4 regions of the Methylophilus sp. DMC18 genome follow, and region 2 is predicted to be linked to each of the others. Evidence: predicted binding sites of a transcription regulator. Region 2 holds the regulator's gene; each other region holds the start of a gene.
The links. The regulator sigma-54, encoded in region 2, starts transcription at its own class of promoters, with help from an activator protein. The targets are predictions, from matches to a motif close to TGGCACNNTTCCTGCT.

Region 1 (7,675 bases), on a different contig from region 2:
GCCTTTCAGGCGGGCCACGGTTTGGCCTTGTTCGGCCAGGGCGATCATCATGCGGTGAATAAAATGCTGTGGCGTAGACTTGCAACCGCCGCGCTTGCCCACCGGCACAATACGCGCCTGCGGGCAATGCTTGAGCAGTTCAGGGTTGACCAGGTCATCGACCAGCACCACCTCTGCCAGCTGCAAGGCCTTGACCGCCTTGAGCGTGATGAGCTCAGGGTCGCCAGGACCGGCACCGATTAAATACACTTTGCTTGCTGACATGAGGGGCTCCTTTGCTTGCAGACGAGGCGTCCGTTTAGAACGTATACATGGCGGTCAGCCACAGTTTTTCGGTATCACGGATACGGCCACGTGTGCCAGCAGCATTGCCGGTCGTGTTTGCCGCAGCGGCATACTGATCATCCTCGCTGTATTTGCCATACTCGAGTTTGGTCATCCAGTTTTTATCCACATTCCAGGTGACGGCGGCGTTCCACTCGGTGCCGTAACGGCTGCCATTGCGGTTGGCGCCACTGCCCACGGTATAAAAGTCCTTATCCGAGTCGATCACGTGGTAGTCGGCAAAAAACAGAAAATCGCCATAGCGGTAAGTCGCCGTGATGAAACTGTCCTTAATGCCTTCACGCGGTGTCACCAGGAATTTGTCTACCCAGCCCTGGAACAAGTGGTTGGTACCAAATGGGGTCTGGAAGGCATATTTACCGTTGTTGCTGGAGAGTAATTCCTGGTCTACACGCAGGTTGAAGTTATCAATCCCGAAGCCACCGCCCAGCTTGTAGTAATGCGCGTCAATGCGGCTGTCACCACCGCTGTAGTCAGACTGTTTTGCGTATTCAGCGGTGTAGTGCGCGCGGTAGTTGGGCGTGAACGGATGGGTGCCGTCTAGGCGGATACCAATAATCTTGTTACTTTGGTCGGCAAACTGGTTGTTCGTGCCTTTGGGATTGTTAGAGGCCCCTGCACCAAACCAGGCATTACCAAAGCCCAGGTTTTCAAAGTCAGAGAAATATCCGTAACCGACCAGGAACTCAGTCGGGGAAATACGGTAGCGGCCATTGATGACTTCCAACGCACCATGATGCGCTGCCGTGGTGATCTGGTTCACCTTGCTAAAGTGGGCCGCATAAATTTCGGTATCCGGGATGGTCTTGTTAAATACTGAGACGCCGTCAAACACTTGCATGACCTGGCGGAAGGCAATGTCACCAATAAAACGCACATTATCCAGGTTCACTTGCTGGCGGCCCGCGCGAACACGGGTGTTTTTGATGCCAGTCCAGTCGACAAACAACTGGTTGATATCGGTGTAGTCCGGGTCCACCACTTTGGCATATTGAATGCCGCTGTTCTGGTTGGATGCGCCGTTGATCAGCACATTGTTGGTGCCGTCATTAAACTGGCTGTTCAATTGGGTCACATTGATCAACTGACCGGCCACACTCCAGTTGTGGTAAGGCGCGGTTTGCCAGCCGATCAGGCTGCGCAGGGTGTATGCATGCGCTTCTTTCAGGTTCTGGTTTGCCGTCGGGTTAGCGCTGCCATTGGCATAGGTCCCAGGCTGCAAGCCATCCTGATCGACGTTTTCATAACGCAATCTGAAGCTGCTCATGTTTTTACCGGTTTTAATCGCGTCCATAAAAGTGTATTCAGGCAGAACTTCTTCTTCTGCCATTGCAGGTGAGCCAAGTGCTGCCAGCAAGATGGCTGCGGAAACTTGACGCAAGCGGGGGTGTAGGTTAGCGTTCATGTGTTGCTCCTTTTCTCTATTGGGGTAACCTTGCTTGGATGAGGGTTGCTTTTGATAAGCAAGTGGTGCTGGCAGGTGGCTGCCTGCCAGCACCTTTCACTTAGGCCGCTTTTTTGGCGTGCCGCTCATACAGAAACTTCAAAACTTCGCTGCGCAAATGCGTGTAAGCCGGGTCTTCCACCAGCTCCAGGCGTTTGCGTGGACGGGGTAAATCGACCTCCAGAATTTCACCGATGGTGGCTGCCGGGCCGTTGGTCATCATGACGATGCGGTCTGACAGCAGCACGGCTTCGTCCACATCGTGTGTCACCATGACGGCAGTACAGCCAGAACGTGCCATGATGGCCATCAGTTCGTCTTGCAGGCCAGCACGGGTCAGCGCATCCAGCGCACCAAACGGTTCATCCAGCAGTAACACCTTGGGCTCCATGGCGAGTGCCCGGGCAATGCCTACCCGCTGCTTCATGCCGCCAGAGATTTCATTCGGGCGTTTTTCCATGGCGTGGCTTAAGCCCACCAGCTCCAGTGCTGCGCGGGTACGTTCTGCCAGTTGTGCTTTGCTTTCAGTGGCCGCAAACACGCGCTCCACCGCCAGGTAAACATTTTCATAACAGGTCAGCCAGGGCAGCAGGGAGTGGTTCTGGAACACCACGGCGCGCTCAGGACCCGGCTTGGCGATTTCACGGCCGGCACAAAACAGGTAGCCGTCTGTCGGTTGCAACAAGCCGGCAATCAGGTTGAGTACGGTCGATTTGCCACAGCCGGAGTGGCCGATGATGGAGATGAATTCGCCTTCCTGGATAGACAGGTTGATGTCTTTTAAGGCCTGGAAACTGCCTTTTTTAGTGTTGAAAATCATGTTGACGTTTTCAATCAACACATAGCGGTCTTGTTTTACAGCGGTGGTCATGATCAGAGTCCTTTACCAGTCAATGAGGTGTCGTGGTTATTCGTAGCTATAGCGTTTGGCCAGCATGACCAGGCACTGCTCCAGCAACAGACCGACGATGCCCACAATGAAAATCGCGATGATGATGTGCTCAACGTTCAGGTTGTTCCATTCATCCCACACCCAGAAGCCAATGCCCACGCCGCCGGTCAGCATTTCTGCCGCCACAATCACCAGCCAGGCGGCACCGATGGAGAGACGCACACCGGTCATCATGTAAGGCATGACATACGGCAGCAGGATTTTGGTGATGACTTTCCACTCGGACAGGTTCAGTACCTTGGCCACGTTCATATAGTCTTGCGGCACTTTGCTGACACCAACGGCGGTGTTGATAATCATGGGCCAGACCGCGGTGATGAAAATCACCCAGATTGCGGCCGGGTTGGCCGCTTTGAATACCAGCAGGCCGATCGGCAACCAGGCCAGTGGGGATACCGGCTTGAGCAGGCTGATAATCGGCGCCGCCATTTTTGACATAAAGGCATAGCGGCCGATGATAAACCCCATGGGGATGCCGACAATCGCTGCCAGTGCAAAGCCGGTGGCGACGCGTTTGAGCGAGTTCAGGATGTTCCAGCCGATGCCCATGTCATTCGGGTTGTTGATATAAAACGGGTCGCTAAACAGCTCCACCGCCGAATGCCAGGTCTGCACCGGTCCTGGCAAACCCTGAGTCAGGGCGGCCACGGTAGACCAGATGGCGCCAAAGATCAGCAAGCCAATCACAGGCGGCAACAGTCCTTCAAACACGCGTTTGGCCATTGCCGCCCATGCCCCGGCTTTTTTGCTTGCCGGGGTGGCTGCTGTTGCGGTGGCCGAGAGAGGGCTCACCACCGCGACAACCGGTTTTGCTTGCTTGGCTGGCATTGCTTTGGCAGCCTGCTCACTGTTTTGCATGATTTTTTCCTTGTTAAAGCTGACGACACTCATGGTGACTCTCCTTGAAAGAATTACGCTTTAACCTTGAAGCTGTTGGCATAGGCTTTGGGGTCTTTACCATCCCAGACCACACCGTCAATCAGCTTGCTGCTGCGCATCACGTCTGTCGGCACGCTAATGCCCAGAGATTTGGCGGCTTCGGTATAAATATCAATGCGGTTCACCTTTTTCGCCACGCCGAGGTAATCCGGGTCAGACTTGAGCAAGCCCCAGCGTTTGTGTTGGGTCAGGAACCACATGCCGTCTGACAGGTAAGGGAAGCTGACCTTGCCGTCATTGAAGAACTTCATGTAGTTGGGGTCTTCCCATTTTTTGCCGATACCATTGTCGTAGTGGCCGAGGAAGCGACCTTCAATCACTTCTTCTGGCGCATTCACGTAAGCTTTGCCTGCGATCAACTTGGCCACTTCGGCACGGTTTTTGGTCGCATCAATGTAGCGTGAGGCTTCGAGGATGGCTTTGGTCAAGGCCAGCGCGGTATTCGGGTTCTTGGCGATAAAGTCAGCGGTGGTGCCCAACACTTTTTCCGGGTGGTCTACCCAGATATCTTGTGAGGTGGCGACGGTGTAGCCGATCTTGTCGTAAATGGCACGGGCGTTCCAGGGTTCGCCCACGCAGTAGCCATCCATATTGCCAATCCGCATGTTGGCGACCATTTGTGGCGGCGGTACGACGATGGTTTTCACGTCCTGCATTGGATTGATGCCATAGGTCGCCAGCCAGTAGTACAACCACATGGCGTGCGTGCCGGTGGGGAAGGTCTGGGCGAAGGTAAAGTCGCGGTTTTCGTTATCCAGCAAACGTTTCAGCGTCGCACCACTGGTCACGCCTTTTTCCTTAAGCTGGTTAGCCAGCGTGATGCCCTGGCCGTTGTTGTTCAGCGTCATCAGCACGTTCATGTCTTTTTGCTGGCCGCCGATGCCCATTTGTACGCCGTAGATCAGGCCATACAACACATGTGCAGCATGCAATTCACCATTGACCAGCTTGTCACGTACGCCTGCCCACGAAGCTTCTTTAGACGGCACAATCTTGATGCCATATTTTTTATCAAAGCCCATTTGCGCGGCGACAATAATCGGCGCACAGTCCGTCAGCGGGATAAAGCCCACTTTCACTTCGGTGATTTCTGGCGCATCAGAGCCAGCCGCCCAAGCCTGGCTACGGATGGCGGAAGGCACCATGTTCATCATGGCGGCAGCACCAAACGCGCCTGCCAGCGTATTCATAAAGAAATGGCGGCGTTGCTGGTTCACCTGGTCAACCGGCGTTGCCTCGGTGGGGGATACATTTTTTTTGTCAGAACTGCTCATGTCGGCTCCTTGAGATTTGATTCGAAAAAGGGGTTCGGAAAATACAAAACAAAAAAGGCGTCCTGAATGCAGACCGTGGTCTACACTCAGGACGCCTTTGTCCTTTTGCTTGCAAGCCCTTTTGCTAAAAGGCTGCGGTACTTACATTAATTTAATAACGGGTATAACTCAGTTGTTAGGCAAATTACCTGATATCAGGCATTTGCCACGGAGCATATTTGACAGGATCGCCGTTGATCCAGCTTGCTCTTAGATAAGCACTAGCAAACGGCATGCCAACTTTATTTTATTTTTAAGTGATTGAATTTTAATGAAAATATTAGTTTCTTTTGTAAAGGGGCATATTATTGCCGGGCATAGTTGCACTGCTTTCGTGCGAACTGCTCAACATTGGCGCATGACTTGGGCTGGTGTGCGAGGAGCCCGAGCAACAGGATGACCATACACGCCAGTAATAGACTTAAGCCACGCCAAAAGGCCAGCGGATGACGTTCCAGCAAAGGCGGATGGGCATGACGCAGAAAGGCTGCATTCGGTTTACGCAGGTCAAATAAGAATTCAGAGGCCTGCGCATAACGTTTTTCTGCCTGCGGGTGCACGGCACGGGCGATGGCGGCGTCGACCCAGGCCGGAAACGCCGGTTGTGTATAGCGAATCTCCCGGTAATACAAACGTGACAGGTGTTGCGGATGTTTTACCTTCGCGACCTCTGTCCCATAGGGCAGTTTGCCTGTGAGGCACTGGTAAGTGATCACCCCCAAGGCATAAATATCCGATTGTGGCGTTGCTGGCCATCCCAGAAACTGTTCTGGCGCCGAGTATTGCAGCGTGCCAGGCAAGGTTACCGTGCTTTCTAGCTCGCTCATTTCTTCGAGACCAGCCACGCTCACGGCCCCAAAATCAATCAAGGTGATCTGGCCATCGGTATCGACCAGGATATTTTGCGGCTGCAAGTCGCGGTAGACCATCTCCAGTCGATGAAAGGCTTCCAGGGCGCTGGTGATCTGTTCCACCAGTTGGCGGACGGTCTCTAGGGATGGTTGCGGGTGATCCAGCAGCCATTGTTGTAAGGTTTGCCCCGGCACATAGTGCATCACACTATATAAAAACTTGCGCGGAGAAGCTGACGTATACGGCCGTAATATATGGCGATGGCTGATGCGCCTGGCCACCCATTCTTCGAGGTAAAAACGTTCCAGTGCCTGTGCATCGGCGGACAGGTCCACCGATGGGACTTTGAGGGCAACCTGGGTGCCCGTTTGCAGGTCACGTGCCAGGTAAACATGGCTGCGGTGGCTATGATGCAGGCAACGCAAAATATGGTAACCATCAAACGGCTTACCTTCTTCTATGGCCGGGGCAAAGGGGAGTGCCTGCATGCTTTGTGTCAGCGAGGCCATGTCATGGTCGGGCAGTTGTAACAAGCGCACCGCCAGTGCTGTCAGGTTATCCTCGCTACCGCGTGCATGCGCGAGTTTAACCCAGTGCTGGCAGAGACGATTGAGGTCGCTGGCGGTTTGGATATCCTGCAAGATTTCTTCTGAGGTCAGGTGTTCAAATACGCCATCAGACATCAATAAATAAACATCGCCTGCTTCCGCGGCCTCGCTGTGATAATCAATTTCTGGTTGCGGGCTCATGCCCAGGGCGCGTGCCAGATAGCTATGTTGATCATCGACCCAGAAACGGTGGTCTTCGGTCAGGCATTGCAATTGCTGGTCACGGAGACGGTAAATGCGCGTATCGCCCAGATGAAATACATGGATAGCCCGTGATTTAATGATCAGGGCGCTAAAGGTACAGACGTAGCCTCTGTTTTTGTCAAAACGATAAGGGCTGCGAAACGTCTGCGCATTGAGTGTGGCATTAATACTGCGTAAGACTTGCAACCCACCAGACTTGACTGACCATTCTACAGGGGTGAGCGCGTAATCTTGTATAAACTGCTGAATGGCCAGCGTACTAGCCTGGTCGCTGACATCGCTGCTACTGATGCCATCGGCAATGGCAAATACCCAACCTTTGCCAGTAGCAGGCGGGCTGTCTTGTGTGGTGAGGCCGAACGCATCCTGATTGACTGGTTTGCGTCCGGCCTCGGAGCAGGCGCCGCTTTCTATCTGCAAAGAGGCAGGCATGCCGTTTAGTAAGACTTGTAAGGCAGGAACTTGCCGCTCATGGTGATTTTGACGCGATCGCCTTTAGGGTCGGCTTCGCGTTGCAAATCCATATTAAAGTCAATGGCGCTCATGATGCCATCGCCAAACTCTTCGTGAATCAAGGCCTTAAATGTGGTGCCGTAGACGCTGATCAGTTCGTAAAAGCGATAAATTAATGGATCGGAGGGCACCGCAGTGGGTAACGATCCTTTATAAGGTACCACTTGTAGTTGGCTTATGGCTTCTCCAGGCAGTTGTAGCAGTTTTCCCAAGGTATTGGCTTGTTCGGCAGAGAGGGTCATTTGGCCAAGTAGGGCGGCCGTTGTCCATTCCTTGCTCAAACCAATGGCCTCAGCAAGTGTTTTCCAGGACAGTTGCAAGGCATTTTTTTGTAACACTATCAGTTCTGTGACTTCATCTCTTGTCATGATTAACTCCATTGATATCGTGTGGGACGGGCTCACTGCCACGACGAGCAGGCGAGCATTGTTTACAGTTTACGTTTGGGTTGTGTGCGCACATGGGTGGTATACAGCGTCAGGCCGGTAAAGGCCAGGCCGCCCAC
Region 2 (7,675 bases):
CAGAATTGGAATCACGGCCAGATCCTGGAATAGCAGCACGCCGATACTGAGACGACCATGTCTGGAGTTCAGGTCTACACGCTCCATCAGAATTTTGGACACAATCGCGGTCGAGGACATGGTGATGGCCGCACCAATGATAAAAGCAGAAGTCAGGCTGAGCCCGGCCACTTTGCCCAGCACCAGACTGGCCAGCAAGGTCAGCACGACCTGTCCGCCCCCTAGCCCGAACAGCGTTTTTCGCATGGCATACAGCTTAGGCAGACTAAACTCGAGACCGATGCTAAACATCAAAAACACGATACCAAACTCGGCCACCTGGCGACCGGATTCTTCGTCCTCCAGCAAGCCCAGGGCGTGCGGGCCCAGCACGATGCCGATGACAAAATAGGCCAGCATGGCAGGCAAGCCGAGGATGCGGAACAAGCCCACGGCGAAGACCGAGCTGGTCAGCAGTAATAAAAGATGTATCAGGGAATCAAACATGCAAAGCTCTAACGCATTTATACCAAGCCGGTCAAACAGGGGTTTGATCGCCATCAGCCAGCGCTGAAGGGTCAAGGTCTATTATGAAACGCAATTGTTTCAGGATGATGCATCGTGCCACAAAACTTTGTTTTATGCAAAAAATGTGCCTGAGAATAAAAAAACCGTAAAAAAAGGGTGTTTTACTTTATTGTCAGGCAACTCGCTTGTTATACTTACCCGCCATGATGACAGCAAATTCCGGCATCCATCTTGTTAAAACACCCGATATCGTGTCGCGCGCACGAGGGGTGTTGTTGCACGAAGCCGATGAAATCAGGCATCTGGCAGACCGCATTGGCTCGGCTTTTGAGGCCGCCGTCCATATGATTCTGGCCTGCAAGGGCCGGGTGGTGGTCACGGGCATGGGCAAATCCGGCCATATCGGCGGCAAAATTGCGGCCACCTTGGCCAGTACCGGCACACCAGCGTTTTTCATGCACCCGGCCGAGGCCAGTCACGGCGACTTGGGCATGATTACGGCAGAAGATGTGGTGATCGCGCTGTCCAACTCTGGCGAGAGTGATGAAATTATTAATATTTTGCCGGCGATCCGCCGCATCGGTGCTCGGGTGTTGAGCATCACGGGCAGCGAAGACTCCACCTTGTCACGTGAGTCGGAAGTGCATTTGAGTGCTGCCGTGAGCCATGAGGCTTGCCCACTCGGCTTGGCTCCCACAGCCAGCACGACAGCGGCCTTGGCCCTTGGCGATGCCTTAGCACTTTGTGTGCTGGATTTGCGTGAGTTCACTGCCGAAGATTTCGCCCGTTCGCATCCCGGTGGCAGCTTGGGCAGACGGCTACTGGTGCGCATCAAGGATGTCATGCGTACCGGCGAGGCCGTGCCCCAAATTGATCAACACGCCTCCATTCAGGAAGCCATCACGCAAATTTCACTCAAGGGCATGGGCTTCACGGCTATTGTGGACCACGCGCAACGCCCAATAGGCATTTTTACCGATGGCGATTTGCGCCGCTTGTTTATGCAGGGCAAGAACAATCCACAGGCATCCATTGATACCGTGATGAACAAACAGCCGTATTTGCTGGAGACGAATCAGATGGCGGTTGAAGCAGTTAACATGATGGAGCACCACAAAATAAATGGCTTTTTGGCAGTAGATGCCCAAGGGCAGTTGGTAGGGGCATTCAATATGCATGACTTATTGAAAGCCAAAGTCGTTTAGCTTAAACAGGCATTAGAATTCAGGCATGCTTAAACACCCCATTTTGTTGCCGATTGCGTTAATGCTGTTGCTGGCGCTGCTGACCTTCTGGATTAACCAGAATGTACAAGAGCAAGCACTCAAAATGAACATACTTAATCGCCAAGCGCCGGACTACATGTTGTACAACTTTGTGAGTACCCGCACGGATGCGTCCGGTAATACCAAATATGTACTGGCGGCCGCAAAAATGCGCCACTTTCCTGCCAATGACTATACAGAATTGCAGCGGCCACGCTTTACCCAGTTTGGCCTGAACAAGCCTTACACGCAAATTTATGGTCAGCAAGGACGTGTTTCCGCCAATGGTAAACTGGTGGAGTTTAGCAAACAGGTCAAGGTGATCCGCCAAGCCTCTGCCACCAAGCCAGAAACACAAATGCAAACCGAGCGGCTTTGGCTGGAGCCGGACACCGAGGTGGCACACACAGACCAGCCGGTGGTCATCCGCCAAAAACCTGCGACAGTGATTACAGGCACGGGCATGCGTTTTGATAACCGGGCTGATACCATGCAATTGTTTAACCGGGTGCATGTGCATTATGAGCGTCCACCCGTCGCCAGCAATTTGGCAAGCCCGGCCCAGGCGTCAAACACAGAACGCCAATGACCGTTGATTATGGAGAAATGAGTTGAACACGCACAAGCCCTTATTTTTAGCGATCTGCATGAGCGTATGGGCGCTATTGTCCATGCCGCTGAGTGTGCTGGCCGAAGAATCCGACCGAGATCAACCAATAGAGCTTGAGGCGGATACCGTGACCGTGAACGATGCTAAAAAAATCAGTATCTACACGGGCAACGTGATTCTTAATCAGGGCACCTTGCAAATCAAGGCGGACAAAATGATCGTACGCGAGGATCAGGACGGCTTTCAACATAGCACCTGTACCGGCAACCCCACCACATTCAAGCAAAAACGCACCGGTAAAGACGAGTGGATGCAAGGCAGTGGTCAACGTATCGAATACAACGCCCGCATGGATAAAGTGCAACTGTATACCAATGCCTGGGTTAAACGTGGTGAAGACATCGTGACCGGGGACTACATTAGCTACGACGCCAACGCCGAGTATGCCGAGGTGATTGGCGGCACAAAAGCCAACCCGAACGGAACGGCTGGCAGCCGCGTCAAGGCCACCATACAGCCTAAAAATAAAACCACACCGCCTGTCATTGACAACAAGCCAACCTCTCAACAGGGGTTACGGATGAATCGCTCCTTGCAACTCAAGGTCGAACCTGCCCCTGCCGAAAACACTGGTGAGCAAGGCAAAGAGTAAGCATAAAGATGGAAACCATGGCAGCAGATCAGAACCATTTGCAGGTCAACCGCCTGAAAAAAACCTATCAGGGCCGTACCGTCGTCAAAAACACGACGCTTGAGTTACGCAGTGGCGAAGTGATCGGCTTGCTGGGTCCCAACGGGGCAGGCAAAACCACCAGCTTTTACATGATTGTCGGGTTGGTTGCGCTGGATGAAGGCAACATTACGCTGAATGGCGCCGACGTGAGCCGCGCGCCCATGCATGAGCGCGCGCGCATGGGCCTGGCTTATCTGCCCCAAGAAGCATCCATTTTTCGCAAGCTCAGCGTAACCGACAACATCCTCGCCATTCTTGAAACCCGTCCCTATACGGAAGAGCAGCGTGAGGCGAGGCTTGAGTCCTTGCTGGATCAATTGCATATCCAGCACATCCGCAACAGTCAGGCCGTCAGCTTGTCTGGTGGCGAACGTCGACGCGTTGAAATTGCGCGCTGCCTGGCCACTGACCCTAAATTTATTTTGCTGGATGAACCGTTCGCCGGGATTGATCCGATTGCGGTGATCGAAATCCAGAAAATCATCCGCTACCTGAGCAGTCAGAATATTGGTATTTTAATCACCGACCACAATGTGCGCGAAACGCTGGATATCTGTGACCGCGCTTATATTGTCAATGAAGGCGCTGTGTTTGCAGCAGGCACGCCCGATGAAATCATTCAGAACGAAGGTGTGCGTGAAGTGTATCTGGGCAAGAATTTTAGGCTGTAATCCGTCATGAAACAGAACCTGCAATTACGTATTTCGCAAAATCTGGCGCTGACGCCGCAGCTGCAGCAATCGATCCGTTTGCTGCAACTTTCCACGCTGGAACTGAACCAGGAACTGGAAACCATCCTGCAGGAAAACCCGTTACTGGAAATGTCAGACGGTGAAGAAGGCGAGTTTGAAGATAACACACCGCCTCCCCCCACTGTAGAAGCTGAGCCGACAGATGCCAGCTCGTTTGACATGGCAACACAGCAAGAGATCACCGCACCGGCAGAAAGTCTGCGTGAAGACTTGCACGATGAGCTGGGCGGGAGCGAGAGCGACCTGCCCAATTTAAACGAGGAATTCACGCCGCCAGAGTTTGAAGATGATTATGAAGAGTTTGGCAGCACCAGCAACTGGGACGAAGCCGGACGCAATCATCAGGAAGACGAAGACAGTGACTTTTCCAGACAGGAAACCACCAGCATCAGTTTGCGCGAGCATCTGATTGACCAGATACAACTGGCACATTTGTCGCAACGAGACATGAGCCTGGTCAAACTGCTACTGGATAGCATCACTGATGATGGCTATCTGGAGCAAGATCTGCAGGAGATTGTAGAGCACTTGCCGCTCGAACTTGAGGTCGAGCTGCTGGAACTGGAAACCGCCCTCAAGCTGATCCAGAATCTGGACCCTGTAGGCGTTGGTGCGCGCGATTTACGCGAGTGCCTGCTCTTGCAACTGACGCGTTTGCCGCAAGAAACGCCACACTTGCAAACTGCCATTGCCATTGCCAAAGACCACCTGGCGCTGCTGGCCAACAAAGACTTTGTCAAACTGCGCAAGGTGCTTGGTTGCGATGAAGCGGTACTCAAGGCGGCGCAGCACCTGATCCGCCAGCAAAACCCCAGACCCGGCAGCGAGTTTTCCAGCTTTAGTCACGATCACTTTATCCAGCACGATGTGGTGGTTAAAAAAATCAAGGGCATTTGGGTCGCCTCCTTAAATGATGGCGTGATCCCCAAACTGCGCATCAACCAGATGTATGCGGACATCCTCAAGCGCAACCGCGAGAGTTCAGGCCAATACCTGCAAAGCCAGATGCAGGAAGCCAAGTGGATGATTAAAAATATCCAGCAGCGCTTCTCGACCATTTTGCGCGTGTCACAAGCCATTGTAGATCGCCAGCGCAACTTCTTTGAACATGGTGAAATTGCCATGCGGCCACTGGTGCTGCGTGAAATCGCCGAAGAACTCGACTTGCATGAAAGCACAGTTTCCCGCGTCACCACACATAAGTATATGCTCACACCGCGTGGCGTCTATGAACTCAAATACTTCTTTGGCAGCTCGGTGGCCACAGATGCAGGCGGCTCCTGCTCTGCCACCGCTATCCGCGCCTTGATCAAGCAAATGGTGGCCGAAGAAAACCCGAAAAAGCCTTTGTCGGACAACCAGATCACCGACACACTGGCACAACAAGGTATCGTCGTTGCCCGCCGTACCATAGCCAAATATCGCGAGTCCCTGAATATTCCGCCCGCGAACTTGCGCAAAACGCTCTAAACAAAAAAGGCCGCAGATGCGGCCTTTTTTGTTTCTCAGCTCAAATCACCTGATTGTGATCTTGGCAAATTTACGTTTACCCACCTGGGCGATCACTGTCACACCTTTAGTCAAAGGCAGATTCTTATCATCCACCTTGACGCTGTCGAGCTTGACGCCGCCTTGCTGCACTGCGCGCATGGCTTCACTGGTGCTTTCAACCAAGCCCGCCTGTTTTAACAATTGGCTAATGCCGATGCTCTCGCCTTCAATGGTCACTTCAACTTCGGGCACGTCATCCGGGATGCCGCCTTTGGCACGGGTCTGGAAGTCCTGCAAGGCTTTTTCAGCCGCGGCTTGACCATGGAAACGCGCCACAATTTCTTGGGCAAAGCCGACCTTGATATTGCGGGGATTTTCACCGCTGGCGACTTGCGCCTTCCATTCGGCAATGGTTTCCAGCGTCGCAAAAGACAGCAAATCAATATAGCGCCACATCAGTTCATCTGAAATCGACATGATCTTGGCAAAAATAGTCTCTGGCGCCTCGCTAATGCCAATGTAGTTACCGAGTGATTTAGACATTTTATTGACGCCATCCAACCCTTCCAGCAGCGGCATCATCAGCACACATTGCTGCGACTGGCCGGCCTGCTTTTGCAACTCACGCCCCATGAGCAGGTTAAACTTCTGGTCGGTACCACCGAGCTCAAGATCCGCTTGCAGGGCGACCGAATCATATCCTTGCAGTAACGGGTACAGAAACTCGTGAATCGCAATCGGTTGATTACCCTTGAAGCGTTTGGAGAAGTCATCGCGCTCCAGCATGCGGGCCACGGTATGGCTGGCAGCCAGTTTAATCATCCCCGCCGCGCCAAGTTCACTTAACCAGTTGGAGTTAAAGACAATTTCGGTTTTGGCAGGATCAAGAATCTTGAAGACTTGTGCGGCATAGGTATCGGCGTTGGCCTTGACCTGCTCCACGGTTAAGGGTGGACGGGTGGCGCTTTTGCCAGTCGGGTCACCAATCATGCCGGTAAAGTCACCGATCAGGAATAAAATCTGATGGCCCAGATCCTGCAACTGGCGCAATTTATTAATGAGGACGGTATGACCCAGGTGCAAGTCGGGCGCGGTAGGGTCAAAGCCTGCTTTCACACGTAACGGCTTGCCTGTTTTCAGTTTCTCGACCAGCTCCTGCTCGATCAGTAACTCATCTGCGCCACGCTTGATAATGGCCAACGCCTTGGCAATTTCTGGGCTCAATGCTGGCACTTCAGATGAGGGTTGTTTGGTATCGGTCATGCGGGTATCCGTCAAATACAACGATGCGCACTGATGGCACCGTCTCAAATAAGTAAAACAGCTATTTTAACGTAATCCCATGCATTTCTGTAAGCGCGGCTGGAGCAGTGTTAAAATGACACCCATGCAAGTTTCTGCCGATCGCTCCCAGCCACGTTTGTTTATTGGACTGATGTCCGGTACCAGCCTGGACGGGGTGGATGCCGTGCTCACCTCGCAACGGGGCGAGCAACTGACACAAACGGCCACCTATTTTCTGCCCTACCCTGACGCGCTTAAACAGCGCCTACTGGCCTTGCACACGCCCGCCAATAACGAGTTACACGAGGCCGCAGTGGTTGCTAACCAGCTCGCAGAACTCTACGCGCAAGCCGTCAAGCAACTGCTTAAGCTCGCCGACATCCGTGCCGAGGCCGTGACAGCCATCGGTTGCCATGGCCAGACCATCCGGCACTGTCCGACACTGGCAGAGGGCATGGCATACACCATACAATTGGGCAACCATGCCCGCTTGGCAGAATTAACAGGGATCACGGTCATTGGCGACTTCAGAAGTCGCGATATTGCCGCTGGCGGCCAAGGTGCACCGTTAGTGCCGGCCTTTCACCAGGCGGTGTTTACGAGTGCAGACAGGCATCGCGTCGTCATTAATATCGGCGGCATTGCCAACTTGAGTGATCTGCCAGCACACGGACAAGTCACAGGCTTTGACTCGGGACCCGGCAACCTGCTCATGGATGCCTGGACGCAGCAACACACAGGCCAGCCCTATGATGCGGGCGGGCACTGGGCAGCGGGCGGGAAAATTAATCCAGACTTGCTCAATGCCATGTTGGCCGATCCTTATTTTGCACTGGCCGCGCCCAAAAGTACGGGACGTGACCTGTTTAACGACACCTGGTTAATGCAACTGCTGCATCAGTATCCCGACAGTGCACAAAATGTGGCGCGTACTTTGCTTGAGTTAACAGCAGTGAGCATCACCGATGCACTGACGCGATTCTGCCCAGGGGCTCAGGAAGTCTACGTCTGTGGGGGTGGTGCCCATAATCTG
Region 3 (7,675 bases), on a different contig from region 2:
TGTGAACAATCTGGTTTGCATGCTCGATCACCTGCGTGGCCGCCTCAATAATCTTTTCTCCCACAGGGGTGACGCGCACAAAATGCGTGCCTCTTTCAAAGATCTCCACCTCCAGATAGTTTTCCAGCTTTCTGATCTGATTGCTCAAAGTGGGCTGCGTGGTTGCACAATGTTCAGCCGCCTTGCTAAAGTTTTTATATTCAGAGACGGCTAATAAATACTTCAAATCACGTAAGTTCATGGCTTATCGGTCCTTGGCTGAGTGTGGGGTCAGAGGCGCTGGCAGGCAATCTTTTCCACATTGGTCAAAACGAATGGTGGGGCATGCATCTCATCATTCCGGTGGCGGCGCAGGGTCAGGCCCCGGCTTGGGCAAGACAGGCGGATAGGGTTGCGGCGGACAGGAAATCCGAACCGAATGTTGACGTAACAAGGTCTGTGGTGTGTGAACTGGTGTCAATTTCAAGAGACTTGTCCCAAGCTTGGTTTCAATATCAGGACAAGGCGTATGGTCGTGTCTACACCCCCCGTCCCGGGTTCGTGTAGACATCATCAGCACTGGGCGGTTGAGGAAGTATTTACTCGCGACTCCCAAGGAGGAATGTCATCTCCTATGGGGTTTGATATTAGATGGGCATCAATCTATCGTCAAGGGAATCTCCTCCCTATTTAAGCCTTTGTAAGCTCGCCGTAAGACGCCAAAGGTTCCATTGTTTGTTTGAATAAATCCATTCAAACAAACAATTTCATTTCCTCCCAGACTCCGCGTAAATTTCACCTCACAACGTACTGTTGTTTATCACTAGGAGTCAAAAATGAAACTGTTATCTACCCTTGTTCTGTTGTCTTTTTCAGTCGCTGGTTTTGCGGCCGACAACTCAAACGCCACAGATTTGAACGCGGTTGAAACGATGCTGCATACCAAGTTTGAATCGAGCCAGGCCAGCGCACAAAGTGCGTCTGATGATAGCCTCAGCCAGAATCCCTTTATCGAGCAAGTGATGGAAAATAATGTGCAGTCACAGCATCAAGTGGCTGCTGCCCATGAACACCACGGCTAACCCATGGGGAATGATTGCGTCATCCCCGCATAATGCGCGACGACAGTGACTGGCACTGCCGTTCGCCCGCAAACAAATCACCATCATCCATCAGCGCTGATGGTGATGGTGTTTTTATGGCGTTAATCACTCACCAGCGCTTTAGCCACCAGTTGTTCAATTTCATTGGTGATGTCGGTCATGACGCTGGCGACCACGGCAAACTCCTTGCCGGCGTCGCCAGACCGTGCGGCGATGACCTGCGCGTTAAATGAAACAATCTTGGCTTCTTTGGCGATCTTCTGGATGCTGCTCATCAGGTTTTCCTGCTTTTTGCGTCTGAGCAGTTCGCAGTGTTTGGATTCATTTTCGTACGTGACCGTAATCTGGTTGAGGACGGCCACGATCAAGCTGGCCTCTTCGCCCAGCAAGGGGATCATGGCTGCAGGCAGACCCTGATTACTTTCGCAGGCGCTAATCGCCTGTTGGCAATGTTGAATAAATTGCCGGATTTTGGCCTCGTTATCTTCCGGGCCAAACAATACTTTTTCCAGCGCGGCAAAATAAACACCGGGATACTCATGGTTGCCTTTGACCAGAAGTGTATGCGTCTGGCTAAACAAGGCCAGCGCTTCTTTAGCATGGGCCAGCGCTTCTGGGTGGTGCGTACTCATCATCAGGTTGAGCACGATCCGTTGCGACAACATGCGCTGGCGGCCAGAAAGGTTGATCAGCGCCACCATGCGGTCACTATTCAGGATGGTGTGCTGGCCGGGTTTGTCGGTCTTTTTCATGGCGTGCATCGGTCTGTCCTCTGAGTCACCCTGGTTATCGTTGCACCCATATCTTGCCATCCCTGACTTCGACCGGGTAAACATTCAGACACACGGTTGCGTCCTCAAGACAGAGGCCAGTGCGTAGCTGGTAGTGATGCTTGTAAATCGGCGAGGCGACTACAGGCTCGCCGCCCAAATCACCGACCAGGCCGCGGGATAGCACATTGGCCTCGCTATGCGGGTCGTGATTATCCAGCGCGTAGAGCTGGTCGTCTTTAAGGCGGAAAATAGCAATTTGTTGGCCTTCAATCAGGGCACAGACCCCCATATTCGGCCAGATATCCTCGAGTGCGCACACTGGGTGCCATGCGCCTGCCTCGGCAGGCTGGGCGTTTGTTGCTTGTAACTGATTCATAGACGGTTTCCTTGATTACTCTGTTGCTGCCAGGATGGGGATGACCTTGGCGGCAGGTGCGGTCTGCTGTTTTTCTGCGGGCGTGGCCGGGCGGATCTGGTTGCGCTCATTGACGAAGACAATATTGTCGTCACCTGCCACACTATTGACGAAGCTGCGGAAGCGCTTGCGCACTTCGGGGTCAGTAACGGCGGTTTTCCACTCGTCCTGATAGTTGTCTACCACGTGTTGCATTTGGGATTCCAGTTCAGCGCCCAGCCCTAACGAATCCTCAATCACGACTTGCTTGAGGTAATCCAGGCCGCCTTCGAGGTTATCACGCCAGGTGCTGGTGCGTTGCAGGCGGTCAGCCGTGCGGATATAGAACATCAGGAAGCGGTCTATCATGCGGATGGCGTCTTCTTTGCTGAGGTCGCTTGCAAGCAGCTCGGCATGGCGTGGCTTCATGCCACCATTGCCGCACACATAGAGGTTCCAGCCATTTTCAGTCGCAATCAACCCCACATCCTTGCCTTGCGCTTCGGCGCATTCACGCGTGCAGCCCGAGACACCAAACTTGATTTTGTGTGGGGCGCGCAGGCCTTTGTAACGGTTCTCCAGCTGCACGGCCAGGCCGACACTGTCATCCACGCCATACCGGCACCAGGTGGAGCCGACACAGCTTTTGACGGTACGTAACGATTTGCCGTAGGCATGACCAGATTCAAAGCCGGCAGCAATCAACTCTTCCCAGATATTGGGTAATTGCTCCACGCGGGCGCCAAACATGTCCACGCGTGCGCCGCCGGTGACCTTGGTATACAAGCCATATTTTTTCGCGATCTGGCCGATGGCGATCAGGCCATCAGGCGTGACTTCGCCGCCCGGCATGCGTGGCACCACCGAGTAGCTGCCGTCTTTCTGGATGTTGCCCAAGAAGTAGTCATTGGAATCCTGCAAGGACGCCAGGTCTTTTTTCAGGATAAATTCGTTCCAGCATGAGGCCAGAATGCTAGCGGCGGTGGGTTTGCAGATATCGCAGCCCAGGCCCTGGCCGTGTTTATGCAGTAACTCGTCAAACGATTTGATCTGGCCCACACGTACCAGGTGGTAAAGCTCCTGGCGCGAGTAGGGGAAGTGTTCGCACAGGTGATTGTTGACGGTCATGCCCAGTTTCACCATCTGTGCTTTCATCACCTGCGTCACCAACGGCACGCAGCCACCACAGGCGGTACCGGCTTTGGTGCAGGACTTGATGGCGCCTATGCTGCAATTGCCAGCCGCCACCGCTTCGCCAATCGCGCCCTTACTGACATTATTGCAAGAACACAGCACCGCGGTATCCGGCAGGGCATCCACGCCCAGGCCAGGTTTTTCCTTGCCATCACTGGCTGGCAGAATCAGGAATTCAGGATTTTCCGGCAGCGGCATTTCGTTGATGGTCATCTGTTGCAGCGTGCCGTATTCATCGGCATTGCCAATCAGCACGGCGCCCAGCAGTTTTTTGCCATCTTCGCTGACGACGATTTTTTTGTAGATATTGCGCACCTCATCGGTGTACTGGTAGCTTCGGCAGCCATGGGTTTTGCCATGGGCATCGCCCACGCTGGCAACGTCCACCCCCATCAGTTTGAGCTTGGTGCTCATATCTGCGCCCTGGAAAGTGGTCGATGTTTCACCCAGCAGGTGTGCGCAGGCAGTACGGGCCATGTCATAGCCAGGGGCGACCAGGCCGAACATCTCGTCGTTCCAGCTGGCACATTCGCCGATGGCGTAAATATTGTGGTCACTGGAGCGGGAAAAGTCATCAATGGCGATACCGCCACGCGCGCCGATGGCCAGGCCGGATTCACGTGCCAGTTCATCGCGTGGACGGATCCCGGCAGAGAACACGATCATGTCGGTTTCCAGCCAGGTGTCATCAAAAAACACCATGCGGTGGCGTGCAGTCGCTCCATCGACAATCGCCGTGGTATTGCGGCTGGTGTGCACGTGTACACCCAGCTCCTCAATTTTGCTGCGCAGCACTTTGCCGCCCGCTTCGTCTACTTGCACCGCCATCAAACGGGGCGCAAATTCAACCACATGGGTTTCCAGGCCCATGTCTTTCAATGCCTTGGCACATTCCAGGCCCAGTAGGCCACCGCCGACCACCACGCCGCTCTTGGCGGTTTTGCCTGCTGCTGTCATGGCTTCGAGGTCTTCAATGGTGCGGTAGACAAAACAGTTTTCACGGTCACGCCCGGCGACAGCAGGGACAAATGGATAAGAGCCAGTCGCCAGCACCAGTTTGTCGTAGGGCAAGATCGTGTCGTCTGTCAGTGTCACGGTATGCTGGTGGCGGTCAATCTGGCTGACGCGCGCATTCAGGCGTAACGTCAGGCCTGGCCGTTCATAAAACCCAGGCTCGACCAGCGACAGGTCTTCCGCCGTGCTGCCCGAGAAAAAACTGGAGAGGTGCACGCGGTCATAAGCCGGGCGTGGTTCTTCGCCTAGCACGGTCACTTGCAGGTTGGCGGCGGCAAGGTCAGGGTGGCGTTTCACCAGTTCTTGCACAAAGTAGTGTCCCACCATGCCGTTGCCGACGACGAGGATGCGTGTGTGTTGATTCATCTTGTATTCCTAATCAGATGCAAGCAGGCAGTGTCACGTTGTTTTTCATGTCAGTTGCGAGCATTGCGTTATCAAACTCAAAGCCTAAAAACAAAAACGGCGTCCATAGCCTATGCCGCGATTGCACATTGCAATCCTGCGAAACAAGCTATGGACGCCGTTGTCCAGTATGAGATTTGCCGACGATGGAAAATCTCTGATTTAAAAATGGCATGATAAAACGCCACTTTGTGATAAAAAAAGCAATTGGCATGCCAACCGCCAGGATGGGGGCGCAGATGAATCAGGATTTATGCTAAGTCATTGTTCCTGATGTGTTTTATCTGCAAGCTTGCGTGTATGTTTGAGCTTGCGGGCACCGTGCTATCCATCTGCCATTGGTCTGGTGCACGCTAATGAGGCATGTGCACAGGATTGCACCATTCTTGGCGCAATCCTGTGCCGACAGGCGTTCAACTGCATTCAGGTGCGCGCGTGATGTCCTTATCCCGCATGGGTTTTGCCATGCAGTTTGACCAGCCGCTTGAGTTCCGGCACGCAGGAGCCGCAACTGGTGCCACATTTCAGCTTGGCTTGCAGCGTCGGTAAATCCGCTCCCATTTGACAGGTCTCGATAATCTCGTTTTCTGAGACATCCAGGCAGTTACAGACGATCTTGCCGCGTGATTTTTGTCCGGTGGGTGGGGCTGCCAGCGGCGCCAGTGCCCATTTGCGCAATTCATCGGTGAACTGGCCTTCGAGCATGACTTGCTTGAGCCAGTCTGCGGCCAGCATTTCACCAATCAGGCGCACCGCACTGACTTGGCCTTGCTCGACCAGAATGCGTTTACTGATGCCGCGTTTGACATCATCCAGCCGTAGCATGGGCGCATCTTCGACCATGCCAAGCAACTGATCCAGCCGGGCGATCAGTTGGCTATCCGGGGCAGCGTGGTGCGCCGCGCGCAGAATCAGCATGCCGTTGCCACGGCCATACAGTCCCACGGTGGCGTAATCAAAGGCCACCAACAGCGCGCGGATGTCGGCGAGCAAGTGCAGGTCGTTGCAGCTGCGCATCACCGTCATTTGCCAGGGCAAGCTCAACTTTTCGATCTTGACCGCCGTATGCTTGAGTTCCGGTTGCTTGGAGGTTTTATCAAAAGCCGGTGGCATCAACACATTCACGCCCAAGCCGTGCATAAACTGGCTGCCCCAGTGCATGGGAATAAACAGCTCCGCCGGTTTGACTTCGTCGGATTGCTGTACCTTGATGATTAACTCACCGCGCTTGTTACTCAGTTTAACGATGTCGCCCTCGCTGATCTGGCGACGTTGCATGTCATCGGCATGCATGGAGACCACGGGCTCTTCGACGTGGTTGTAAAGCTGCGCCAGGGTGCCGGTACGGCTCATGCCATGCCACTGGTCGCGCAGGCGGCCGGTCAGCAGGCGGAAGGGATGGCGCGCGTCCGGCTTGTCGGCGGTCGGCTTGTACACCGCGCTGACAAAATGCGCCTTACCGCCCGGTTTCTGGAACACGCCATCGGTGTACAAGCGGGCTTCGCCCTGGCTGGCGCCCGATTTAAACGGCCATTGTTGTGGCCCGCGGGTTTCCAGAATCTGGTAACTCAAGCCAGTGATATCAAGGTCGCGGCCACGCGTGCTTTCACGGTGCTCGTTAAAAATGGTTTCGGTATTCGGGTAGTTAAACAGGGTGTCTGGTTTACCCAGTTTTTGTGCCAAACGGTGGGCAAAGTCGACCACTGCCTCCCAGTCATGACGGGCTTCACCCGGCTTGGGGGCGGCTGGCTGCACGCGCGTGATGCGGCGCTCCGAATTGGTGACCGTGCCTTCTTTTTCGCCCCAGGTCGAGGCAGGCAGAAATACATCCGCATAGACATTGCTGTCGGTATTGTTAAACGCATCTTGCAACACGACCAGCTCAGCCTGTTGCAGGGAGGCCAACACATTGTTGAGGTCTGGCATGGAGTGGGCGGGGTTGGTGCAGGCAATCCAGATCGCCTTGATCTCGCCGCTTTTAACCGCCTCAAACATCTCTACCGCGGTTTTGCCCGGCGCGGCCGGGACGTCGGGCACGCCCCACAAGCGCGCGACTTCTGCACGGTGTTCGGCATTGGCGAGGTCGCGGTGGCCCGACAGCAGGTTGGCCATCCCGCCGACTTCGCGGCCACCCATGGCGTTGGGTTGACCGGTCAGCGAGAATGGGCCTGCGCCGGGCTTGCCGATCTGACCGGTGGCCAGATGCAGGTTGATCAGCGCGGCATTTTTTTCAGTGCCATGGATGGACTGGTTCAGCCCCATGCAATACATGGACAAGGTCGGGCCCGCACCAAACCACTTGGCGGCCTGAATGATATCGGCCTCAGGCACGCCACAAATATCGGCTACCATCTTGGGCGTGTATTCGCGCACGGTTTCCTTGAGCGCTTCAAAGCCTTCGGTATGGTTGCGGATATAAGCCATATCGAGCAAGCCTTCCCACAGCATCACATGCAACAGGCCGTTAAACAGCGCCACGTCGGTGCCGGGCAATATCGCCAGGTGCAAGTCTGCCAGCTGTGCGGTATCGGTGCGGCGCGGGTCTACCACCACAATTTTCATGTCTGGATTCTTCGCCTTGACATCTTCAATGCGGCGGAACACAATCGGGTGGGCAAAAGCGGTATTGGAGCCGGCAATGAACAGGCATTGCGTATGGTCGATATCCTCATAACAGGCCGGTGGTGCATCGGCGCCCAGCGTGGCCTTGTAACCGGCGACGGCAGAACTCATGCACAGGCGCGAGTTGGTATCGACGTTGTTGGTGCCAATCAGGCCTTTGGCCAGCTTGTTAAATACATAATAATCTTCAG
Region 4 (7,675 bases), on a different contig from region 2:
GATTTGACCAATACGCCTCAGAACTCAGTCTATGTGTTCAAGGATAGCGGGCAGACCACGCCAATTGGCCGTAGTCAGTTAACGACGCAAGTGTTAAGCGGGGATCGTACGGTGTCCTCCACTGGCACGGTGAATTTTGATTCTGGCTATGGCTGGGTGCTGGATTTTCCTGTAGGGGAACGTGTCAATCTGGATCCATTGTTACTCAATGGCGCCCTGATGATGCCAACACTTGTACCAAGTAGCGAGGCTTGTAGTGGTGCCGGCTATGGCTGGTTTAACTTCTTTAACTATAAAAAAGGCGGCTCTTTGTTGCCTGGTGGTGCCATTTCTGAGCGTATGACCACACCCGCCGTTGGTTTTAATATTGTCTATGACGGGAATGGCGTGCCGCATGTTGTGGTGACTGGCAGTAATGACCCTACCCCGCAGCAATTAAGCCTGGATGACCAGATATTTGGGTTGTCGGGTTCCAGCAAGGCCACGGTGATTTTCAAGCAAAAAAGCAATGGTAGCTATGGCACCAAGCAAAGCTGGCGTGAATTGATCCAGTAACCAATCCCAGTAACCAATCTGAGTTGTGCAATAAAAAAGCCCCGTAAACGGGGCTTTTTTATGTGATACGGATTACTTTACCTTTTTTGCAAATACATACAATATCAGGCAAATTGCGACGACGATGCCAATCAGTGTGTAGATGCCTGCTGCGCCTAAAAACATGGTTGCCTCCTTCTCGTCCGGTTGAAGAGAAGTTTTATTGTAGGCAAACGTCAGGCGGGTGTCTATCAGTTGAGGGCTGGACCAGTTAGGTGTCTGGGCAAGCAACATGCGATGCAATGCCACGCTATGACCTGCGTAGCGGTGTGAGGCAAACTGCCGGTGTGTTTTACACGACTTCCAGCGTCAGCTCAGCAGGTTTGTAAATTGCCTGAATGTTGCTGTCTGCAGTGATATCTTCAGCCAGATACATAATGTCCTGCGCCGTCATCAATTCTGGCATGCTGGCGGTATAAGTCAGCGGCTCGTCTTGTTGCAAGTCTTTCATGGGGCGTCCTTTAGTTCTGTTTATGTATACTTGTATTAACGTCATCAGGTTTCCATTCTTGAATTAATTTGTTCATGCGATCATTTAAATCTATGTTAATGGTCTTGTATGACGCTTTAATGAAGTAATCCAGCTTTTATAAGGGCTGTCGGCCGGTTTGGCTTAAAATATTGGCAGGGTTGAACAACAAAAAGGAGTCGGATGCATGCGTGCGAGTCGGTTTATGTGGGTTGTGTTGATGGCCATGCTGGCGGCAGTGGGGTATTGGTATTGGCAATCGCTGCAGTTGCCAGCGTCTGCACCTGCGCAAAATGCGTTGGCTCATACCATCAATGAGTGTGATTTGATTGCTAGTAAGGCAGCGGCCGCGTTACCAGAGCAACTACCCTTCCAGAAGCTGGAAAAAGCGGCTAGACAGTCACGCGTGTTGGAGCATTGCATGCAAGACCGGAGCTATCAGGAAAATCCTGACTGGGTGGTTGCCGCGAACAAGCAGGCGAAAGCGATGGCCTCTGCCCAAGGAATTTCAGACAGCGAAGCCTATGAGACATTGCGCCGTAAAGCCATGTTGCAGTCAGACCAGCAACCGGGCTACTGGCGCAAACGGCCTTGAGGCATCAGCGCTTTTGACCCAGGTAGTCGGTTTTGCCCAGTGGCACCCCAATATGGCGCAAAATGTTGTATGCCGTGGTGACATGAAAATACACATTGGGCATGACCCATTTTTCGAGATAATCCAAGCCGGTGAAGGTCAGATCCACTTTACGTATGGTTAACACCACTTCTTTATGCTCGGCGCCTTCCAGCTGTGAAGGCTTGATGGCTTCGAGAAACGCGACTGTCTTGGCGATTCTGGCGTAGAGCTGTTCAAAACTCGCTTCATCATCCGCATATTGCGGAATGTCTATGCCTGCCAGTCGTCCACCCGCCCCTTTACTCATGTCGCTCACCAGTTGCACCTGTTTGGTTAATGGGTACATGTCCACATACAAACGGCTATTCAGTAGCACTTCTGGTGCGACTTTTTTCTGTTCTGCATAGGCTTCCCCTTGCCGCAGAATGTGCTCGAGATTTTGCAGGTTACGAATCAGCGGGGCGATACTGGCATCATAAAGTTGCATGTGGAATACGCTTTCAATAGTCATGACGCCGATATTGTAGCGCCTCTGCAATGTGCTTATCCAGAATGTATTCGGCCTGGGCCAGGTCAGCAATGGTTCTTGCGACCTTGAGGATGCGGTGATAGCTGCGGGCAGACAGTGAAAACTTTTGCACCGCCATTTGCAGTAAGTGATTCGCCTGGTCACCCAATTGGCAATGGGTGGAAATTTCGAGCGCACCCAAGGCTGCATTCGGTTTCTGTTGGCGGGTCAGTTGACGCTCTCGCGCCTGAATCACGCGTGCACGAATGGCCGCACTCTGTTCACCATGATGGTCATGTGACAACTCTTCTGGTTTTAGTGCTGGTACATCAATATTCATGTCTATCCTGTCCAGCAGCGGGCCGGAAAGTTTGTTTTTATAGCGCAGAATTTGCTCAGGCGTACAGCGGCAGCGTTGGTTATAGTGCCCGTAATAGCCACATGGACAAGGATTCATCGCTGCAAGCAATTGAAACTGGGCCGGGAAAGTTGCCTGTCTGGCTGCCCGAGAAATGGTGATATTGCCACTTTCCAGCGGCTCGCGGAGCACCTCCAGCACTTTCCTGTCGAACTCAGGCAGCTCATCCAAAAATAATACGCCGTGATGGGCGAGGCTGATTTCTCCGGGTCTGGGCACACTGCCGCCACCCACCAGTGCCACGGCAGAGGCGGTGTGATGTGGCGCCCTGAATGGCCGCTTTTTCCATTGGCTGGCCGGAAACTGGCCGGTCAGTGACAAAATTGCCGCACTTTCCAGCGCTTCCTGCGTAGTCATGTCTGGCAGAATGCTATTAAACCGGTTCGCCAGCATGCTTTTGCCTGTGCCTGGCGGGCCGCTCATCAATAAACTATGTTGGCCCGCCGCGGCAATTTCCAGGGCGCGCTTGGCGCGTAATTGACCTTTGACTTCGAGATAATCCGGAAAGCTTAACGAGGATTCTGACAGCACCAGCGGGTGAGGGGGCAGCGATTGTTTGCCAGACAGATGGGCACAGACTTCAAGCAGGCTATTCGCGGCAAAAATGGAACACCCCTCAACCAGGCTTGCCTCATGCGCACTCTCCTGGGGCAAAATCGCCGCCCTTTTGTGCGCCGGGCCCTGAATCAGTTGGTAAGTCATCGCCAGGGCGCCGCGTATCGGCCTTAACTCGCCTGTTAATGCCAGCTCACCAGCGATGACATAGTTGGCCAGCGCTTGTTTAGGTAATTGCCCGGAGGCTGCCAGAATCCCAAGCGCAATCGGTAAATCGTAGCGGCCCCCCTCTTTGGGCAGATCTGCCGGTGCCAGGTTAACTGTAATCCGCCGCGCCGGGAATTCAAACTGTGCGGTTTGAATCGCTGCCCTAACCCGGTCTTTGCTCTCTTTCACTTCGGTTTCTGGCAGCCCGACGATAGTGAAGCTGGGCAGGCCATTGGCGAGATGCACTTCTACCACCACTTCTGGTGCATCCATCCCACTCAGGGCCCGACTGTATAACACGGCCAAACTCATGTAGCACTCCCGCACCAAAGAATGCTAACAATTGTAAATTAAATTTTACTTTCTGGCGGCATTGGCTTGTTCTAGCTGGCTGATTTTTTCTTCAAGCTGTTTTAATTGTTGCTGCGTGCGTGCCAGCAAAGCGGCCTGAATATCAAATTCCTCGCGCGAAACAAGTTCCATTTTGGGGAGCATGCCCTGAATTAGTGCATGCAAGTTGCTTTCAAGCTCTGAAATGGGGCTTGAATCAATTAGTTGTTTGATTTTAAAAGATAATTCTTTAATTTTTTCATTTGAAAATAGCATGGCAGGCTCTCCTTGGGATCACATTTTAGCATGTAAGGCCCTCGAAAAAAGGGGTGTAAATGGTTGATTTTTATGTGTTTTCAATTAAAAACATGTTGTTGTGTTGCTAATGTAAGTATTTAATTTAAGTATTTTAATTAAGATATTGATTTTTAATAGCTATGTGGGTTGGCACGTGCCTTGCTTTTAGGTCAATGTTGTTTCATTCTCGTTTACAACAATTTGATCAAGATTTTCACAGAGAGAGGACCTATAAATGCGTCAATCTATTTTGCTCACAGCAGTATTGAGTGCAATGTCATTTGCACAAGTTTCATACGCAGCTGAAGAAGCCAAGGAAGAAGCCAAATCTGACTGGACTGCCACTGGTAACATCGGTGTGGTATCTGACTACTACTTCCGTGGTATTTCACAATCCTGGCATAAGCCAACCGTGCAAGGCGGTATGGATATTACGCATTCCAGCGGTTTCTATACTGGCCTTTGGGGTTCTGGTGTAACACCAAATACCTATCCTGATGCCACTACTGAAATTGATATCTATGCCGGTTATAACGGTACGATTCCAACCGTAGAGAAATTAGGCTACACCGTTGGTATTTACGGCTACCTGTATCCAGGTGGTTCATGGAAAAAATACAGAGGCTCTACTACAGTTGATAGTAATGGTAACCCAGACCCAAACAGACCTTTGACTCCAGGGGGTGGGCGTTGGGATACTTACGAAGCAAACGTTGGTGTTTCTTATGACTGGATCAGTGCAAAACTGTCGTACACTCTGACCGATTGGTTTGGTGCAGATAAGTCTACTGGTTGGGATGGCAGTACTAAAGGTTCAACCTATGTTGAGCTGAACGCTGCTTATCCATTGCCATGGTGGGATTTGACTCTGATTGCTCACGTTGGGCGTTTGAACGTCTCTGGTAAACTTGATAGAACGTTCTCCACCGACGGCATTAACTTGCCTAGCGATTCTCTTTCTAAAGCAACTGACCCAGACTACACAGACTGGAAAATCGGCTTAAGCAAAGCATTCAAAATCGGTGCTACAGAAGGCTGGAATGCGGGTGTGTATTGGATTGAGTCTGATAACTCACGCTACTGGGGTTACAGAGGCTACGGCGGCTCAAGCTTTAATGGTAAAGGCACTAACGGCGCAGTTGAAAGCAAAAACCTGAATGATGGTCGTTTAGTTTTAACATTAGGCCGTACATTCTAAGTAAGCAAGTTTTAGATCTGGCGGGCATGTGCCTGCCAGAGTTAACAACGGGAGAAGCAAATGAAATTTGTATCCGCAATAATCAAGCCATTCAAGCTTGATGAGGTGCGTGAGGCTTTGTCCAATATCGGCGTACAAGGCATCACTGTCACTGAAGTCAAAGGATTTGGCCGTCAAAAAGGGCACACTGAGTTGTATCGTGGTGCTGAATATGTCGTAGATTTTTTGCCTAAAGTTAAACTCGAAGTTGCGATCAAAGATGACATGCTGGATCAGGTCGTAGACGCGATTGAAAAAGCAGCCGCAACAGGCAAAATCGGCGATGGCAAAGTCTTTGTCTTCGATTTGGAACAAGTTTACCGTATACGTACCGGCGAAACCGGTCCGGATGCGCTATAAGAAAGGGCTTCTGTTATGAAGAAAATTCTTTCCATATTATCGCTGGTCGCCGTGATGGGTCTGGCGGCAAGCCCAGTCAGTTATGCAGAAGAAACTGTGACCGAAACCATCACAGTACAAGAAACCGTTTCTACTGATGCGGCACCTGCGGCCGAAGCGCCTGCAGCGGCCGAAGCTGCCCCTGCTGCTGAAGCAGCACCAGCCCCGACGCTGGATGTGGGTAATACCGCGTTTATGATTGTTGCCACTGTGCTGGTGATTTTGATGACGATTCCTGGCCTGGCGTTGTTCTACGGCGGTTTGGTACGTCAGAAAAATATGTTGTCAGTGCTGATGCAAGTGTTTGTTGTCTTCTCTATGATTTCTGTATTGTGGGCTGCGTATGGTTACAGCATGGCTTTCAGCGAAGGTAACATGATTGTCGGTGGATTAAGCAAGGCGTTTCTGGCGGGTATTACACCTGCTAGTTTGTCTGGCACGATTCCAGAGTATGTATTCTTGACCTTCCAGCTGACATTTGCTGCCATTACACCGGGGTTGATTGTTGGTGGTTTTGCTGAGCGTATGAAGTTCTCTGCTGTATTGTTGTTCACGGCATTGTGGGTGACTTTTGCCTACATCCCAATCGCACACATGGTATGGGGCGGTGGTTACCTGGCAGAGCTGGGTGCCAAAGACTTTGCTGGTGGTACTGTCGTACATATCAACGCTGGTATCGCTGCCTTGATTGGTGCCATCATGTTGGGCAAACGTATTGGTTACGGTAAAGAAGCCATGCCTCCGCACAACCTGGTGATGACCATGATTGGTGCTTCCTTGCTGTGGGTAGGTTGGTTTGGCTTTAACGTCGGTAGTGAACTGGCTGCTGATGGCATTGCCGGTATGGTGCTGATCAATACACAATTGGCTACCGGTTCTGCTGTACTGGGCTGGATTTTTGCTGAATGGTTGTTCAGAGGTAAGCCAAGCATGCTGGGTGCCGCTTCTGGTGCAGTGGCTGGTTTGGTTGCGATTACGCCTGCTTGCGGCTTTATCGGCCCGATGGGTTCTATCATCCTTGGCTTCACTGCCAGCTTTGTCAGCCTGTGGGGTGTGACCAAACTGAAAGGTGCGCTGGGCTACGATGACTCACTGGATGTGTTCGGTGTGCACGGCTTGGCCGGTATCTGGGGTGCGGTGGGCACTGGCGTGTTGATGTCACCAGGTTTGGGTGGTGTTGGTTACGCAGAAGGTGTGACGATGGGTGGTCAGGTCTCTACTCAGATCATCGCAGTGGTCGTGACCTTGATCTGGACAGGTATTGTGAGCGTCATTCTTTACAAAGTGGTAGATGCGGTTGTCGGTCTGCGCGTGAGTGAAGAATATGAGCGCGAAGGTCTGGACACGACTGAACATGGTGAACGTGCTTACAGCTTGTAATCGTTGTGTGGTATAAAGAAACGGCTCTAGTTAGAGCCGTTTTTTTTTGGGAACTAATATAAACGGTTGTTATCCATTTACAGGGCCTAGTTAACAACAATTCTTATTATGGCAAACATTCATACAACATCTCTCAGCCCTTTTCAAAGAGTCGTCAAATTACTCTCATTTGAAAAACAGGACATTTTGCTGCTGTTTTATTTAACTGCGGCTTACGGTGTGCTGGGTATCGCGACTCCTGTTGCCGTGCAGGCGATGGTGAATATCGTCACCATGGGCGGCGTATTGCAGCCGCTGTACGTAGTGGGGTTTATCCTGTTTTGTTTGCTGGCGTTGTCTGGTGCGATTTATGCGATTGAGAGTTTTCTGGTTGAGATGATTCAGCGACGGCTTTTTGTACGGTATAGCTTACAGATTGCGCAAAATACCGGGCAAATTCATATTTCTGTGTATGACAAATTCAATCCGGTAGAACTGGTGAATCGTTATTTTGATATTCAAACCGTGCAGAAATCGATGGCGACTTTGCTCACGGTTGGCTTGACCGCCTTGTTGCAAGGCATCATCGGCAGCATTGTGCTGCTTTTTTATAGTCTGTATTTTGGCATTTTGGTGATCCTCATGCTGATTGTGTTGTGGGTGATTATTTTTGGCTTGGGTAAACA

Region 1: a site for sigma-54 is predicted at 5,217-5,232, ahead of ACT53G_RS01055 (CmpA/NrtA family ABC transporter substrate-binding protein). Genes of this name have one in related genera too.
Region 3: a site for sigma-54 is predicted at 5,106-5,121, ahead of nirB (nitrite reductase large subunit NirB). Genes of this name have one in related genera too.
Region 4: a site for sigma-54 is predicted at 4,143-4,158, ahead of ACT53G_RS11265 (TorF family putative porin). Genes of this name have one in related genera too.

Annotation. Positions count from the first base shown of each region.
Region 1 is NZ_JBQUZE010000001.1:211,147-218,821, forward strand. Features, by position in the region: gene cobA (uroporphyrinogen-III C-methyltransferase) at 1-264, opposite strand, end outside; gene ACT53G_RS01040 (alginate export family protein) at 299-1,750, opposite strand; gene ACT53G_RS01045 (ABC transporter ATP-binding protein) at 1,851-2,660, opposite strand; gene ntrB (nitrate ABC transporter permease) at 2,697-3,632, opposite strand; gene ACT53G_RS01055 (CmpA/NrtA family ABC transporter substrate-binding protein) at 3,653-4,954, opposite strand; gene ACT53G_RS01060 (bifunctional protein-serine/threonine kinase/phosphatase) at 5,299-7,089, opposite strand; gene cynS (cyanase) at 7,095-7,538, opposite strand; gene ACT53G_RS01070 (formate/nitrite transporter family protein) at 7,601-7,675, opposite strand, start outside.
Region 2 is NZ_JBQUZE010000007.1:2,730-10,404, forward strand. Features, by position in the region: gene ACT53G_RS14055 (cation:proton antiporter) at 1-486, opposite strand, end outside; gene ACT53G_RS14060 (KpsF/GutQ family sugar-phosphate isomerase) at 711-1,712, shown strand; gene lptC (LPS export ABC transporter periplasmic protein LptC) at 1,738-2,361, shown strand; gene lptA (lipopolysaccharide transport periplasmic protein LptA) at 2,420-3,034, shown strand; gene lptB (LPS export ABC transporter ATP-binding protein) at 3,043-3,786, shown strand; gene ACT53G_RS14080 (RNA polymerase factor sigma-54) at 3,793-5,337, shown strand; gene tyrS (tyrosine--tRNA ligase) at 5,383-6,621, opposite strand; gene ACT53G_RS14090 (anhydro-N-acetylmuramic acid kinase) at 6,746-7,675, shown strand, end outside.
Region 3 is NZ_JBQUZE010000001.1:196,708-204,382, forward strand. Features, by position in the region: gene ACT53G_RS00985 (LysR family transcriptional regulator) at 1-241, opposite strand, end outside; fluoride riboswitch at 537-621, opposite strand; gene ACT53G_RS00990 (hypothetical protein) at 816-1,061, shown strand; gene ACT53G_RS00995 (type IV pili methyl-accepting chemotaxis transducer N-terminal domain-containing protein) at 1,184-1,834, opposite strand; gene nirD (nitrite reductase small subunit NirD) at 1,869-2,231, opposite strand; gene nirB (nitrite reductase large subunit NirB) at 2,247-4,823, opposite strand; gene ACT53G_RS01010 (nitrate reductase) at 5,307-7,675, opposite strand, start outside.
Region 4 is NZ_JBQUZE010000004.1:271,296-278,970, forward strand. Features, by position in the region: gene ACT53G_RS11230 (pilus assembly protein) at 1-555, shown strand, start outside; gene ACT53G_RS11235 (hypothetical protein) at 628-843, opposite strand; gene ACT53G_RS11240 (hypothetical protein) at 887-1,045, opposite strand; gene ACT53G_RS11245 (hypothetical protein) at 1,251-1,658, shown strand; gene ACT53G_RS11250 (DUF1993 domain-containing protein) at 1,663-2,166, opposite strand; gene ACT53G_RS11255 (YifB family Mg chelatase-like AAA ATPase) at 2,180-3,679, opposite strand; gene ACT53G_RS11260 (accessory factor UbiK family protein) at 3,725-3,973, opposite strand; gene ACT53G_RS11265 (TorF family putative porin) at 4,230-5,192, shown strand; gene glnK (P-II family nitrogen regulator) at 5,253-5,591, shown strand; gene ACT53G_RS11275 (ammonium transporter) at 5,607-7,010, shown strand; gene ACT53G_RS11280 (peptidase domain-containing ABC transporter) at 7,119-7,675, shown strand, end outside.